3 regions of the Thermobifida sp. genome follow, and region 3 is predicted to be linked to each of the others. Evidence: predicted binding sites of a transcription regulator. Region 3 holds the regulator's gene; each other region holds the start of a gene.

Region 1 (3,959 bases), 730 kb from region 3:
GATCTCGGTCCGATTTTCGCCTGCATCGAGTGTTTCGGCCCGCTGGAAGTCGCCTACGACTTCGGAACCGTTACCCGTGAGTCCATCGAGCAGGGGCCGAAGAACATCTGGCGGTACAAGGCCCTGCTGCCGGTTCCCGTCGACGTCGAGAAGCTGCCGAACATGAACCCCGGCCTGACCCCGCTGGTCAAGGCCGACCGGCTCGCCGCTGAACTGGGGCTGCGCTCCCTGTACGTCAAAGACGACTCCGCTAACCCGACGCATTCGTTCAAGGACCGGGTCGTGGCCATGGCAGTGGAAGCTGCCCGGGTCTTCGGTTTCACCACCCTGTCCTGCTCGTCGACAGGGAACCTTGCCGGGGCGGTGGGCGCTGCCGCGGCCCGCGCCGGGTTCCGCTCCTGCGTGTTCATCCCGGCAGGGCTGGAGGAAGCCAAGGTCGTCATGGCCGCGGTCTACGGTGGCCAGCTTGTGGCGATCGAGGGCACCTATGACGACGTCAACCGGTTCTGCTCCGAGCTGATCGGCGACCCGGCGGGGGAGGACTGGGGTTTTGTCAACGTCAACCTGCGCCCCTACTACGCCGAAGGGTCGAAGACGCTCGCCTACGAGATCGCCGAACAGTTGGGGTGGCGCGTCCCCGACCAGATCGTGATCCCCATTGCCTCCGGGTCCCAGCTCACCAAGATCGACAAGGGATTCCAGGAGTTGATCGCGCTGGGGCTGGTCGAGGACAAGCCGTACCGGATCTTCGGGGCGCAGGCGACCGGCTGCGCGCCCGTGGCCCGTGCCTGGGAGAAGGGCTACACCGTGGTCCAGCCGGTCAAGCCGGACACCATCGCTAAGTCGCTGGCTATCGGCAACCCGGCGGACGGCCCGTACGTGCTCGACGTCTGCCGCCGCACGGGAGGCGCGGTCGAACACGTCAGCGACGAGGAGATCGTGGATTCGATCCGCCTGCTGGCGCGCACGGAGGGGATCTTCGCCGAGACTGCGGGCGGGGTCACCACTGGTGTGCTGCGCAAACTGCTGGCCAAGGGAGTGCTGGACCCCGAGGCCGAGACCGTGGTGCTCAACACCGGGGACGGCTTGAAGACGCTCAACGCTGTGTCCGGTACCGGTGTCACCGCGACGATCAAGCCGTCGCTGAGCGCGTTCAAAGACGCCGGGCTGCTCTGACCGCCGCTGGTCTATTCGCTGGTCTGTTTCCCCCTTTGCAGAGCCGAACCCATCAAGGAGTCCACAGCGATGAGTGTCAGCGTCCGCATTCCGACGATTCTGCGCACCTACACCAAGGGGCAGGCCGAGGTGTCCGCCGAGGGGGCCACCCTCAAGGAGGTGCTGGCTGACCTGGAGGCCAACTACTCGGGGATCCAGGCCCGTATCCTCGGCGACGACGGCGCGATCCGCCGTTTCGTCAACATCTACGTGGGTGACGAGGACGTCCGGTTCGCCAGCGGTCTGGACACGCCCACCCCGGACGGGGTCCAGGTGTCGATTATCCCGGCGGTGGCGGGAGGCTGCTGACCGGGACCCGTGTCGTGCAGGTGTGGTCGGGGTGTGACACGCCCCGGCCACACCTGTTTTTCTGGGAGCGGAAAAGTCCCTGAGGGGTGGTTAATCCGCTCTGAGCTGGGGGTAGGGAGGGCGGCGGCGGTGCTCCGGACGTTTGCACTCCCCCCAGGGGAGTGCTAAAAAGTAACCGTTAGCACTCTCCGCAGTCGAGTGCTAAATCGCGGATCGAGACGATGAGGTCGTGACATCCGGCAGACGGGTGCCGGATCGGCGCGACCATCCGTCGCGGGCGTCGGCTCGTTCCCTCGCGTATCAGCCCGGTCTCGGGAGGACTAGAACTCTATGGCAGCCAAACTGATCGCGTTTGACGAGGAAGCCCGGCGCGGCCTCGAGCGCGGTATGAACCAGCTCGCGGACGCTGTCAAGGTGACGCTCGGCCCCAAGGGCCGCAACGTCGTCCTTGAGAAGAAGTGGGGCGCGCCGACCATTACCAACGACGGTGTCTCCATCGCTAAGGAGATCGAGCTCGAGGACCCCTACGAGAAGATCGGCGCCGAGCTGGTCAAGGAGGTCGCCAAGAAGACCGACGACGTGGCCGGTGACGGTACCACCACCGCCACCGTGCTGGCCCAGGCCCTGGTCCGCGAGGGTCTGCGCAACGTAGCCGCTGGTGCCAACCCCATCGGCCTGAAGCGCGGTATCGACGCCGCCGTGGCCCGCATCAGCGAGGAGCTGGCGAACCTCTCCAAGGAAGTCGAGACCAAGGAGCAGATCGCTTCCACCGCCTCCATCTCCGCGGGCGACCCGCAGATCGGCGAGTACATCGCCGAGGCGATGGACAAGGTCGGCAAGGAAGGCGTCATCACTGTCGAAGAGGGCCAGACCTTCGGCCTGGAGCTGGAGCTCGCCGAGGGTATGCGCTTCGACAAGGGCTACATCTCGCCCTACTTCGCCACCGACCTGGAGCGCATGGAGACGGTCCTCGAGGACCCCTACATCCTCATCGCCAACCAGAAGATCTCCAACAACAACGAGTTCCTTCCGGTCATTGAGAAGGTTCTGCAGGCCGGCCGCCCGCTGGTCGTCATCGCCGAGGACGTCGAGGGCACCGCGCTGCAGACCCTGGTGGTCAACAAGATCCGCGGTACCTTCAAGTCCGTCGCGATCAAGGCCCCCGGCTTCGGTGACCGCCGCAAGGCCATGCTGCAGGACATCGCGATCCTGACCGGCGGCCAGGTCATCACCGAGGAAGTCGGCCTCAAGCTGGAGAACACCGAGCTGGACATGCTCGGCCGGGCCCGCAAGGTCGTCGTCACCAAGGACGAGACCACGATCGTCGACGGTGCTGGCGACGCCAGCGCGATCGCTGGCCGGGTCAACGAGATCCGCGCCGAGATCGAGCGCACCGACTCCGACTACGACCGCGAGAAGCTGCAGGAGCGCCTGGCCCGCCTGGCGGGCGGTGTGGCTGTCATCAAGGCCGGCGCCGCCACCGAGGTGGAGCTCAAGGAGCGCAAGCACCGCATCGAGGACGCGGTCCGCAACGCCAAGGCCGCGGTGGAGGAGGGCATCCTGCCCGGCGGTGGTGTCGCGCTGCTGCAGGCCAGCATCGCTGCTTTCGAGAAGCTTGAGCTGGAGGGCGACGAGGCCATCGGTGCCAGCATCGTCCGCCGCGCTGTTGAGGAGCCGCTGAAGCAGATCGCGATCAACGCCGGCTACGAGGGCGGCGTTGTCGTGGAGAAGGTGAAGAGCCTGGAGCCCGGTATCGGCCTGAACGCGGCCACCGGCGAGTACACCGACCTGTTCAAGGACGGTGTCATCGACCCGACCAAGGTCACCCGCTCCGCGCTGCAGAACGCTGCCTCCATCGCTGGTCTGTTCCTGACCACCGAGGCCGTCATCGCCGAGAAGCCGGAGAAGCCGGCCGCGAACAACGCTGGCGGCGACATGGGCGGAATGGACTTCTAGTCCGACCGGTACTACACGTCCACTGGGGACGGTCCCTTCCGGACCGTCCCCTTTTTTGTGCTGTGGGCGGCCGCGGGGCGGGCCGGTTCAACGGGTGACGAGGCCCCGCTGGGCAAGCTCGGCGAGGACCCGCACCCCGGCCGGGGCGCACCGGTCGGCGTCCGCCTGAGTGAACCAGGCGAGCTCGGCGATCTCGGAACGCGGGGCGAGATCCCCGGTGCACTCCGCGGTATAGCACGTCAACCGGACCCGGGTGCCTTCCGGATAGCCGTGCGCCGCCGCGTCCACCACGGTGAACAGTTGCAGCGTGGCGGGGTCCAGTTGCACGGACACCTCTTCGGCGACTTCCCGGATCAGCGCTTCAGCGTCGTTTTCCCCCGGTTCGCGTTTCCCACCCGGGAAGTAGAAGACGTCCTTGCCCTTGGGACGTACTTGGAGCACCCGGCCGTCGCGGACGTGCACCCAGGCCAGCGCGTCCA
Region 2 (3,959 bases), 570 kb from region 3:
CGGCAGGCTGCCGTCACCGTGTTCCGCCTGATCAGCCGCGGGCAGACGGCACGAGCAGCCGAGGCGACGCGGGGCAGCAGACAGCCACCGCCTCATCCGCGGATCGCAATCGACAGCCGGTCGGCAGCGTGCCCGGCGAGCGCTTGCGCCTCCTCGTCGGTGACCGCGAGCACGATGAGAGTCCCCAGGCTGTGCGCGGCATCGTCTTCGGCGACCACGGTGATCACCGGCCGGTCCCGCACAATCCTGCGGGCCGTGTCCGGTCCGGGGTAGTCGACCACCAGCGGGTCGCCAGCAGCGGCAAGCACGTCGATACGGCTGCCTGGACGCAGCAGCGCGGCCGCCCCGGGGTCGGCAAGGCGCACGGGAGCCGCCACCAGGTCGGCGCCGTACCCGGCGGCGGGCGGATCCGCCAGCCGCACCTCGGTGAGGATCTCCCCGGCACGCACCGGTGAGCGCAGTGCCCTCCCCGCCACGGGATCACCTGGGGCCAGCGCCCCGTCAGGGACGACAGCGGCGGGGATGCTGCGGGCCACCGTGTCCGCGTCGGTCAGCGGGACGAGCCCGGACAGGTCATGGGCGGCGACCAGCACTTCCACGGCAGGCGGGGCAGGGGGACGGAGCACCAGCAGTGCCCCGGCCGCGGCCAGCGCAGCGGCTGTTGCGGCCAAGAGTCGGCGCCAGCGGTGCCAACGTGCCCAGAACGGGCGGCGGGCAGTGGTGGAGAAGAGCTTCATGGCCGACCACGCTAGGTGGCCCGCTACGGCGCGACGCAAGGTTTCCACAGGCAGAAGTTCCGTGGAAACCCCCGGAGTCCGGAAAACGACCGCGGGCCCCGGCGAGTCCGCACCCCGGGACCGGCGCTCCTCTCCGGACAGCAGGTTTTCGCCAACCGGCGATCAAGACTTCGTCGAAAGCTGGATGTGCAAAGCGTAATCACCCGATATCAGGGCAGGATGTCTGGGCGAGCTCTGATGCGTCGTCGAAGCTCCGGGGGGATTGCGATGAAAATGCCCGTGGTGAACTCGTGTGAGGCGGAGGCCTGCGCCTACAACACTGACAGCACCTGCCGCGCACTGGCGATCACTGTGGGGAATCAGCCCAGTGCATACTGCGACACTTTTCTGCCGATCCAGGCCAAGGGAGGCGACCCCAGCACGGTCGGCCACGTGGGAGCTTGCAAGATGGCCAACTGCCGGCACAACGTCCAGTTCGAATGCCAGGCCCCGGCCATCAACATCGGTTTCGACGCCAACCAGGCAGACTGCCTCACCTACGCGCCCGCCTAAACCCAGTTCCTGGACGGGCACACTCCCGGCCAGGAACCGTCATCGCGAGGCTGCCGTTCTGTCCCAGTCCAGGAACACAGTGGGCACTGCCCGCGTCCGGCTGTCCTGATCCACGGTGAGGGCCGCTCCCGGCACGGAGCGGCCCTCAGTGACGAGGTGCGGAGTGCGTATCGGCGCGAGGGTCAGGCGGCGGAAGTGGTTTTGCTGGAGTCGCTGGACGACGAAGCAGAGCCCGAAGAGGAGGAGTCGGCCTTGGCGCTGCTCGAGGACGACGACAGCGAGGAGCTGGAGCTCGACGCGTTGTCAGTGCGGTAGAAACCCGACCCCTTGAACACGATGCCGACCGCCGAGTACACCTTGCGGAGCTTGCCCTGGCACTTGGGGCAGGTGGTCAGCGGATCGTCGCTGAAGCTCTGCACAACCTCAAGATCGGCGCCGCATTCGGTGCAAGCGTACTGGTACGTAGGCACGGGCCCTCCTAGCTGGCACTCTCACCCGACGACTGCTAAATAGTACGCTGTCTGACCATGTGATCGTGACAACGGGGGATGAACCGCGGTGGTCAGAGGCGTTCCTCCGCGGCCCCTAGGCGGTATCCGCCGCGCACCCGCTGCGCCAGGTGAGGGCTCAGACAGTTTGTCTGAGTGGTGACTTTATCGGTGATGTGTCCACACTATGCCGCGTCCCGGAGTCACGACTGCCCGGACGGGTCGGTCATGCGGTTCTACCGGCACCGCATCCACCAGCTCGTCGTCGTAGACCACGGCCAGTGACAGCGTCTGCTCTCCCGCAGCCGCCAGCACCCGGTCGTAGCAGCCCGCACCACGGCCCAGCCGGTATCCCGCACGGTCTGCTGCCAGCGCCGGGCAGACCAGAACCCGGGCTTCGGCGACCGCATCCGCCCCCAACCGCGTCCCGGTCGGTTCGAGCAGGCCATGCCCGGCAGGGGCGAGCGACTCCGGCCCGGTGTAGACCGCCCAGTCCAAGTCCCCGCTGGGGGTGACGATCGGCAGGAGCACGCGGTGCCCGCGCGCCGCGAGGGCAGCCACCAGGGAACGGGTGTCCGGTTCGCTGCCCACCGCGTAGTAGGCCGCCACCGTGGGGGAGCCGGTGGCCGCGCACAATTCCAGCACCGCGTCGCGGATCCGCAGCCCGGCCGCGGCCCGCTCCTGTGCGGAACGCGCGCGCCGCGCCGCAAGGATGCGGCGCCGCAGCTCGCGTTTGCTCTGCCCCGTGTCCATGGACACCCAGTCTGCCAGCGGCACGGGACCGCACCGGCAGCATCCCGAGGCCGACAAGACGGGTGGGGCGGCAGAAAAGGGGAAACGCCGTCAAGTGCGGATGACGCGTTTCAGACGCGGCAGTGTCTTATCGTGCGGAACATGACAGATGAACAGCACTCTGTAACTCCGGTGACCAAAGCGGTCATTCCCGTGGCAGGACTGGGGACGAGATTCCTCCCCGCCACTAAGTCCACGCCCAAAGAGATGCTGCCGATCGTCGACAAGCCGGCGATCCAGTACGTAGTGGAGGAGGCGGTCTCCGCCGGGCTCAACGACATCCTCATGATCACCGGGCGCAACAAGCGTTCCATCGAGGACCACTTCGACCGGGCCTACGAACTGGAGGAGGCCCTCCGCGCCAAAGGTGACATCGAACGGCTCAACGCGGTGCGCCACCCCAGTGACCTCGCCCAACTGCACTACGTGCGGCAAGGGGAACCGCGCGGCCTGGGGCACGCGGTGCTGTGCGGCGCCGCCCACGTGGGCAACGAGCCGTTCGCGGTCCTGCTCGGCGACGACCTCATCGGCGCGCGGGAAACCCTGCTGCAGCGGATGATCGAGGTCCGCCAGACCTACGGGGGCAGCGTCATCGCCCTGATGGAGGTGGAACCCGACCAGGTCTCGCTGTACGGGTGCGCCGCGATCGAACCCACCGACGAGCCCGACGTCGTGACCGTCACCGACCTTGTCGAGAAGCCTCCGGCGGACCAGGCGCCCAGCCGCTGGGCGATCATCGGCCGCTACATCTGCGACCCGGAGATCTTCGAAGTGCTGCGCAAGACCCCACCGGGACGCGGCGGGGAGATCCAGTTGACCGACGCGCTCCGGGAACTCGCCCAGCGCAGCTCCAATGGGGGAGGAAGGGTCCACGGTGTGCTTTTCCGCGGTCAACGCTTCGATACCGGGAACAAGCTTGACTACCTTCGCACCGTGGTGGAGTTCGCCTGTGAGAGTCCGGATCTTGCCAAGGAGTTCGTGCCGTGGCTGCGTGACTTCCTGACGAGGTATGCGACAGACTCCACCAGGTAACCGAACGAAACGATCACGATCCGGCGGGGGAAGTCGATGAAAAGCGTCGAACAGCACGTCAGCGACATCCTGGCGGTAGTGTCCCGACCCGATCCGATCGAGTTGGACCTGCTGCGGGCACACGGGGCGGTACTCGCTGAACCGGTAACGGCGGAGCTCTCGCTTCCCCCGTTCGACAATTCCGCCATGGACGGCTATGCGGTTTGCGCTGCCGACGTGGCCACGGCTACTCCGCAGACCCCGGTGACGCTGCCTGTCATCGCGGACATCCCCGCGGGGGACGTGTTCGCCTCAGCCATCCCCGTCGGGTGTTGTGCCCGCATCATGACCGGGGCGGCGCTGCCGAAGGGCGCGGACG
Region 3 (3,959 bases):
CCGTCAAGTGGTGCCGCAGGTAAGGGGAGGCCGTGTCCTTCTGGATCAAGAACAGGATGAGCGGCCCCACGAACCCGGTGAGCAGACCGAGCACGTGGGTGAGCACGCTGAACGTCTTCTCGTCAGAGTTGCTCGGTCCCGGCTGCCCGTAGCCGTACTGCCCGTAGCCGGGGTGCGGGACGGGGGCGCCGTAGCCGGGGGGAGGTGTGGGCGCGCCGTAGCCGGGCGGAGTCCCGTAGCCGGGCTGGCCTCCCATAGCGGAAGGATCGGGGCTGTAACCGCCGGTGCCGTACTCCTCAGGACCGGGGGGGCGGATAGGGGTTATTCATGCGTCGTCCTCAGTAGTTCGTCAATCGAGGATGGGGGAGATGGATGCTCCGCAGTAGCGATGCAGTGGCACCGCAACGGTTCGCTGCAGCCCTAGCCGTGCGGTCGTGAACAGCCGGGGCGTCCTCGGCGGCAGCGGCCGTCCACCAATCTTTAGATGGCTTCACCGTAGAGGAGGTTCCGCTACTTGACCAGATGGATGGCGATCGGGTAGCGGTACCAGGCATCCCGGGCCGCGGCCATCGCGGCCATAGTCCCGAACACGAGGCAGTCCAGCCACACGACGACGATGACTACCGCGCCGATCCACGCCAAATCCGGGGTGAAGAACCCGAATCCCACAAAAAGCCCGGCTCCCACCACGTAGGGAATGAACAGGGTCAACTGGAAGTTCAACGCTTCAGCGGCGTGATGCCGGGTCCACGGAGAACGGTTTTTCACTGCCAGGTAGACGAGGAGCGCGGGCAGCCACCCGACACAGGCGAACACGATACCCACCAGGTGCGCGATCATCGCCCACGTACTGCCGTCCGGTGCGGGCGGCCAGGCGGCGGGGGGAACCCCCGGAGCGGTCCCGTACGGGCCGGGGGGAGGATAGCTGCCTTCCTGGTGGGGCTGCGGTGCGGGATACGCGGGATAAGGTCCTGCCCCGGGTGCGGGGGGAGTCGGCGGGGCGAACTGCGGAGGATGGTGCGGCGGGTGCGGGCCGGACTGGGGAGCGGCCCCAGAAGGTCCGGACCCCGGCTGCGCCCCCGGAGAAGGGACAGCCGGGTCGTGGTCGGGGGAGGGAGAAGACGGTGTCTCGTGCATATCTTCCCTTGGCTGGCTGGGGCACTGCCGTGGATACGCATCGCGGATCCACACAGGCAGCTTAATCAGGACGGGCTGCGGAGCGATTACAAGGAGCTTTCAGTCGTCGACCGATTCCAGCCGAGCCGCAGCAGGCCGCGACTGAAGATTTCGAGTCTGGTTGGCCCTGTGCCAGGCGCGGCCCCGCGGCGGCTTTCCGCCCTTGGGCGGAGAACGCCTCATCTGCACACCTGTGCCGCGACGCGCCACGGGTGTGCCGGGACGCCCGGCCTGCAGCCGACGCGGATAGCCTCATGCCCCGCTCCTGTTCCCACGGGCAGCGGCGGTGGGAATGGTGCTGCGGACGAGGCTGGCGGGAACAGGGCGACCGGCCCCGAAACGGCAGGGCCTGCGGCGTGGGAAATCTGGTGATGGGGAGTGAATACAGGTCCGAAGCGGGGCAAAATTCGGTTGATACCGTGCTTGGACAGACATAACGCCGCTCGGCGCCGCCGCATAGAATTAGCACTTAAGACCACGGAGTGCCAGGAGGTGAGCGCGTGCTCGACGACCGTAACGTGCTCGACGACCGTAAACTCGCGGTGCTGCGTGCCATCGTCGAAGACTACGTGTCCACGAATGAGCCCGTGGGGTCGAAAGCACTGGCCGAGCGGCACAAGCTGGGGGTTTCTCCGGCGACTATCCGCAACGACATGGTTGCGCTGGAGGAGCTGGGGTACATCGCCCAGCCGCACACCAGCGCGGGCCGGGTGCCGACGGACAAGGGCTACCGTCTGTTCGTGGACCGGCTCTCCAAGGTCAAGCCTCTGTCCAAGGCTGAGCGTCGGGCTATCGAGACGTTTCTGAGCGGGGCGCTCGACCTCGACGAGATCGTCTCCCGCACGGTGCGGCTGTTGGCGCACCTGACCCGGCAAGTGGCGATCATGCAGTACCCGTCCCTCACCCGGTCGAGCGTGCAGCACCTGGAGCTCGTGCCGCTGGGACCGCAGCGTCTTATGCTGGTGCTGATCACCAACACCGGTCGTGTCGAGCAGCGCGTCATCGACGGTCTTGCAGAGGTCTCCGACGACGTGGTCGAGAACCTGCGCGGGGCGCTGAACCGGGCTCTCGTGGGCAAGTGGCTGACCGAGGCACCGAAAGAGTTCCCGACGGTCCTCGCCCAGCTTCCGCTGGAGGAGCGGCCGATCGCCGAGTCGGTGATGTCGGTCTTGACGGAGAGCCTCGTCGAGAAGCACGAGGGGAAGGTCGTCTTCGGGGGGACCGCGAACCTCGCGGCGATGGGGTTCTCTGCCGGGCTCCGAGACGTCCTTGAAGCGCTGGAAGAAAACGTCGTCCTCATCCGTTTGCTGGGTGAGATGGGCGACGCATCGATGCTGACCGTGCGTATCGGTGCGGAGAACAACCACGAGGGCCTGCAGTCCACCTCGATTGTCGCCGCAGGGTACGGGATCGGCGATCAAACGTTGGCCAAGCTCGGGGTCGTCGGTCCAACCCGGATGGACTACCCAGGAACGATGGGAGCGGTGCGCGCAGTGGCAAGGTACGTCGGTCAGATCTTGGCGGGACAGTAAGTGGCCAGAGACTATTACGAGATCCTTGGTGTTCGCCGCGACGCGACCCAGGACGAGATCAAAAAGGCATACCGCCGGCTCGCACGTGAACTGCATCCCGACGTCAACCCCGACCCAGAGACCCAGGAGCGGTTCAAGGAAGTCGCCCAAGCCTACGAGGTGCTCTCCAACCCGGAGAAGCGCCGCATGTACGACATGGGCGTCGACCCGTTCGCGCGCGGCGGGGCAGCGGGCGGCGGAGCCACCGGCTTCGGAGCGGGCTTCCCGTTCGACGACTTGATGAACGCGTTCTTCGGGGGGAGCACGGGAACCCGCGCGGCACGCGAGCGGATGCGCCGGGGCCGGAGCATCAAGGTGCGGGTCGAGCTCGACCTCGAAGAGACCGCGTTCGGCGTCACCAAGGACATCACGTTCCCCACCGCGGTCGTGTGCAACACCTGCCAGGGTGAGGGCACGGCGCAGGGAACCCACCCCGAGACCTGCGACATGTGCGGTGGCCGCGGTGAAGTCTCCCAGGTCACTCGCTCGTTCCTCGGCCAAGTCATGACGACTCGGCCGTGCCCGCAGTGCGCGGGCCAGGGCACGATCATCCGCAACCCCTGCCCGGACTGCGCCGGGGAAGGCCGGGTCCGGGAGCGCGTCACCCGCAAAGTGCAGATCCCCGCGGGTGTCGAGGACGGGACCCAGATCCAGCTGGCGGGCGAAGGCGAGGTCGGCCCGAACGGCGGACCGCGCGGCGACATCTTCCTGGAGATCGTGGAACGCCCGCACCCGATCTTCGAACGGCGCGGCGACGACCTGCACTGCACGGTCACCGTTCCGATGACCGCGGCCGCGCTGGGGGCGACGCTGACCATCGACACCCTCGACGGCCCGGAGGAGATCGACCTGCGCCCCGGCACCAATTCCGGGCAGGTCATCACCCTGCAGTCGAAGGGCTGCCACCACCTCAACGCGCCGGGCCGCGGCGACCTGCACATCCACGTCACGGTGGAGACCCCCACCCGACTGGACGAAGAGCAGGAAGCGCTGCTGCGCAAGCTCGCGGAACTCCGCGGCGAGGACCGGCCGCCGGGCAAGTTCAGCCCGGGGCAGGGCAATTTCTTCTCCCGCATCCGTGACGCGTTCGGCGCGCGGTGACCGCCCCGGTTTTCCTGGTCGAGCCCGCGGCCCTCGACTCTGACCCCGTCGTGGTGGACGGCGCTGAGGGGCGGCACGCCGCCACGGTGCGCCGCATCGCCGTGGGTGAAC

What was found. The regulator HrcA, encoded in region 3, represses chaperone genes, less so after heat shock. The targets are predictions, from matches to a motif close to TTGGCACTCTCNNNNNGAGAGTGCCAA.
Region 1: the regulator HrcA is predicted to act here: its motif matches at 1,703-1,729, upstream of groL (chaperonin GroEL).
Region 2: the regulator HrcA is predicted to act here: its motif matches at 1,772-1,798, upstream of CW348_RS07745 (FmdB family zinc ribbon protein).

The regions. Positions count from the first base shown of each region.
Region 1 is NZ_PITY01000020.1:776,452-780,410, reverse strand. It holds gene thrC (threonine synthase) at 1-1,176, shown strand, start outside; gene CW348_RS08450 (MoaD/ThiS family protein) at 1,246-1,524, shown strand; gene groL (chaperonin GroEL) at 1,855-3,480, shown strand; gene CW348_RS08440 (NUDIX domain-containing protein) at 3,568-3,959, opposite strand, start outside.
Region 2 is NZ_PITY01000020.1:616,396-620,354, reverse strand. It holds gene CW348_RS07755 (SAF domain-containing protein) at 93-737, opposite strand; gene CW348_RS07750 (DUF1540 domain-containing protein) at 1,005-1,289, shown strand; gene CW348_RS07745 (FmdB family zinc ribbon protein) at 1,472-1,759, opposite strand; gene CW348_RS07740 (5-formyltetrahydrofolate cyclo-ligase) at 1,943-2,530, opposite strand; gene galU (UTP--glucose-1-phosphate uridylyltransferase GalU) at 2,672-3,601, shown strand; gene glp (gephyrin-like molybdotransferase Glp) at 3,638-3,959, shown strand, end outside.
Region 3 is NZ_PITY01000020.1:45,001-48,959, reverse strand. It holds gene CW348_RS05400 (DUF4870 domain-containing protein) at 1-256, opposite strand, end outside; gene CW348_RS05395 (DUF4870 domain-containing protein) at 511-840, opposite strand; gene hrcA (heat-inducible transcriptional repressor HrcA) at 1,695-2,708, shown strand; gene dnaJ (molecular chaperone DnaJ) at 2,709-3,848, shown strand; gene CW348_RS05380 (16S rRNA (uracil(1498)-N(3))-methyltransferase) at 3,845-3,959, shown strand, end outside.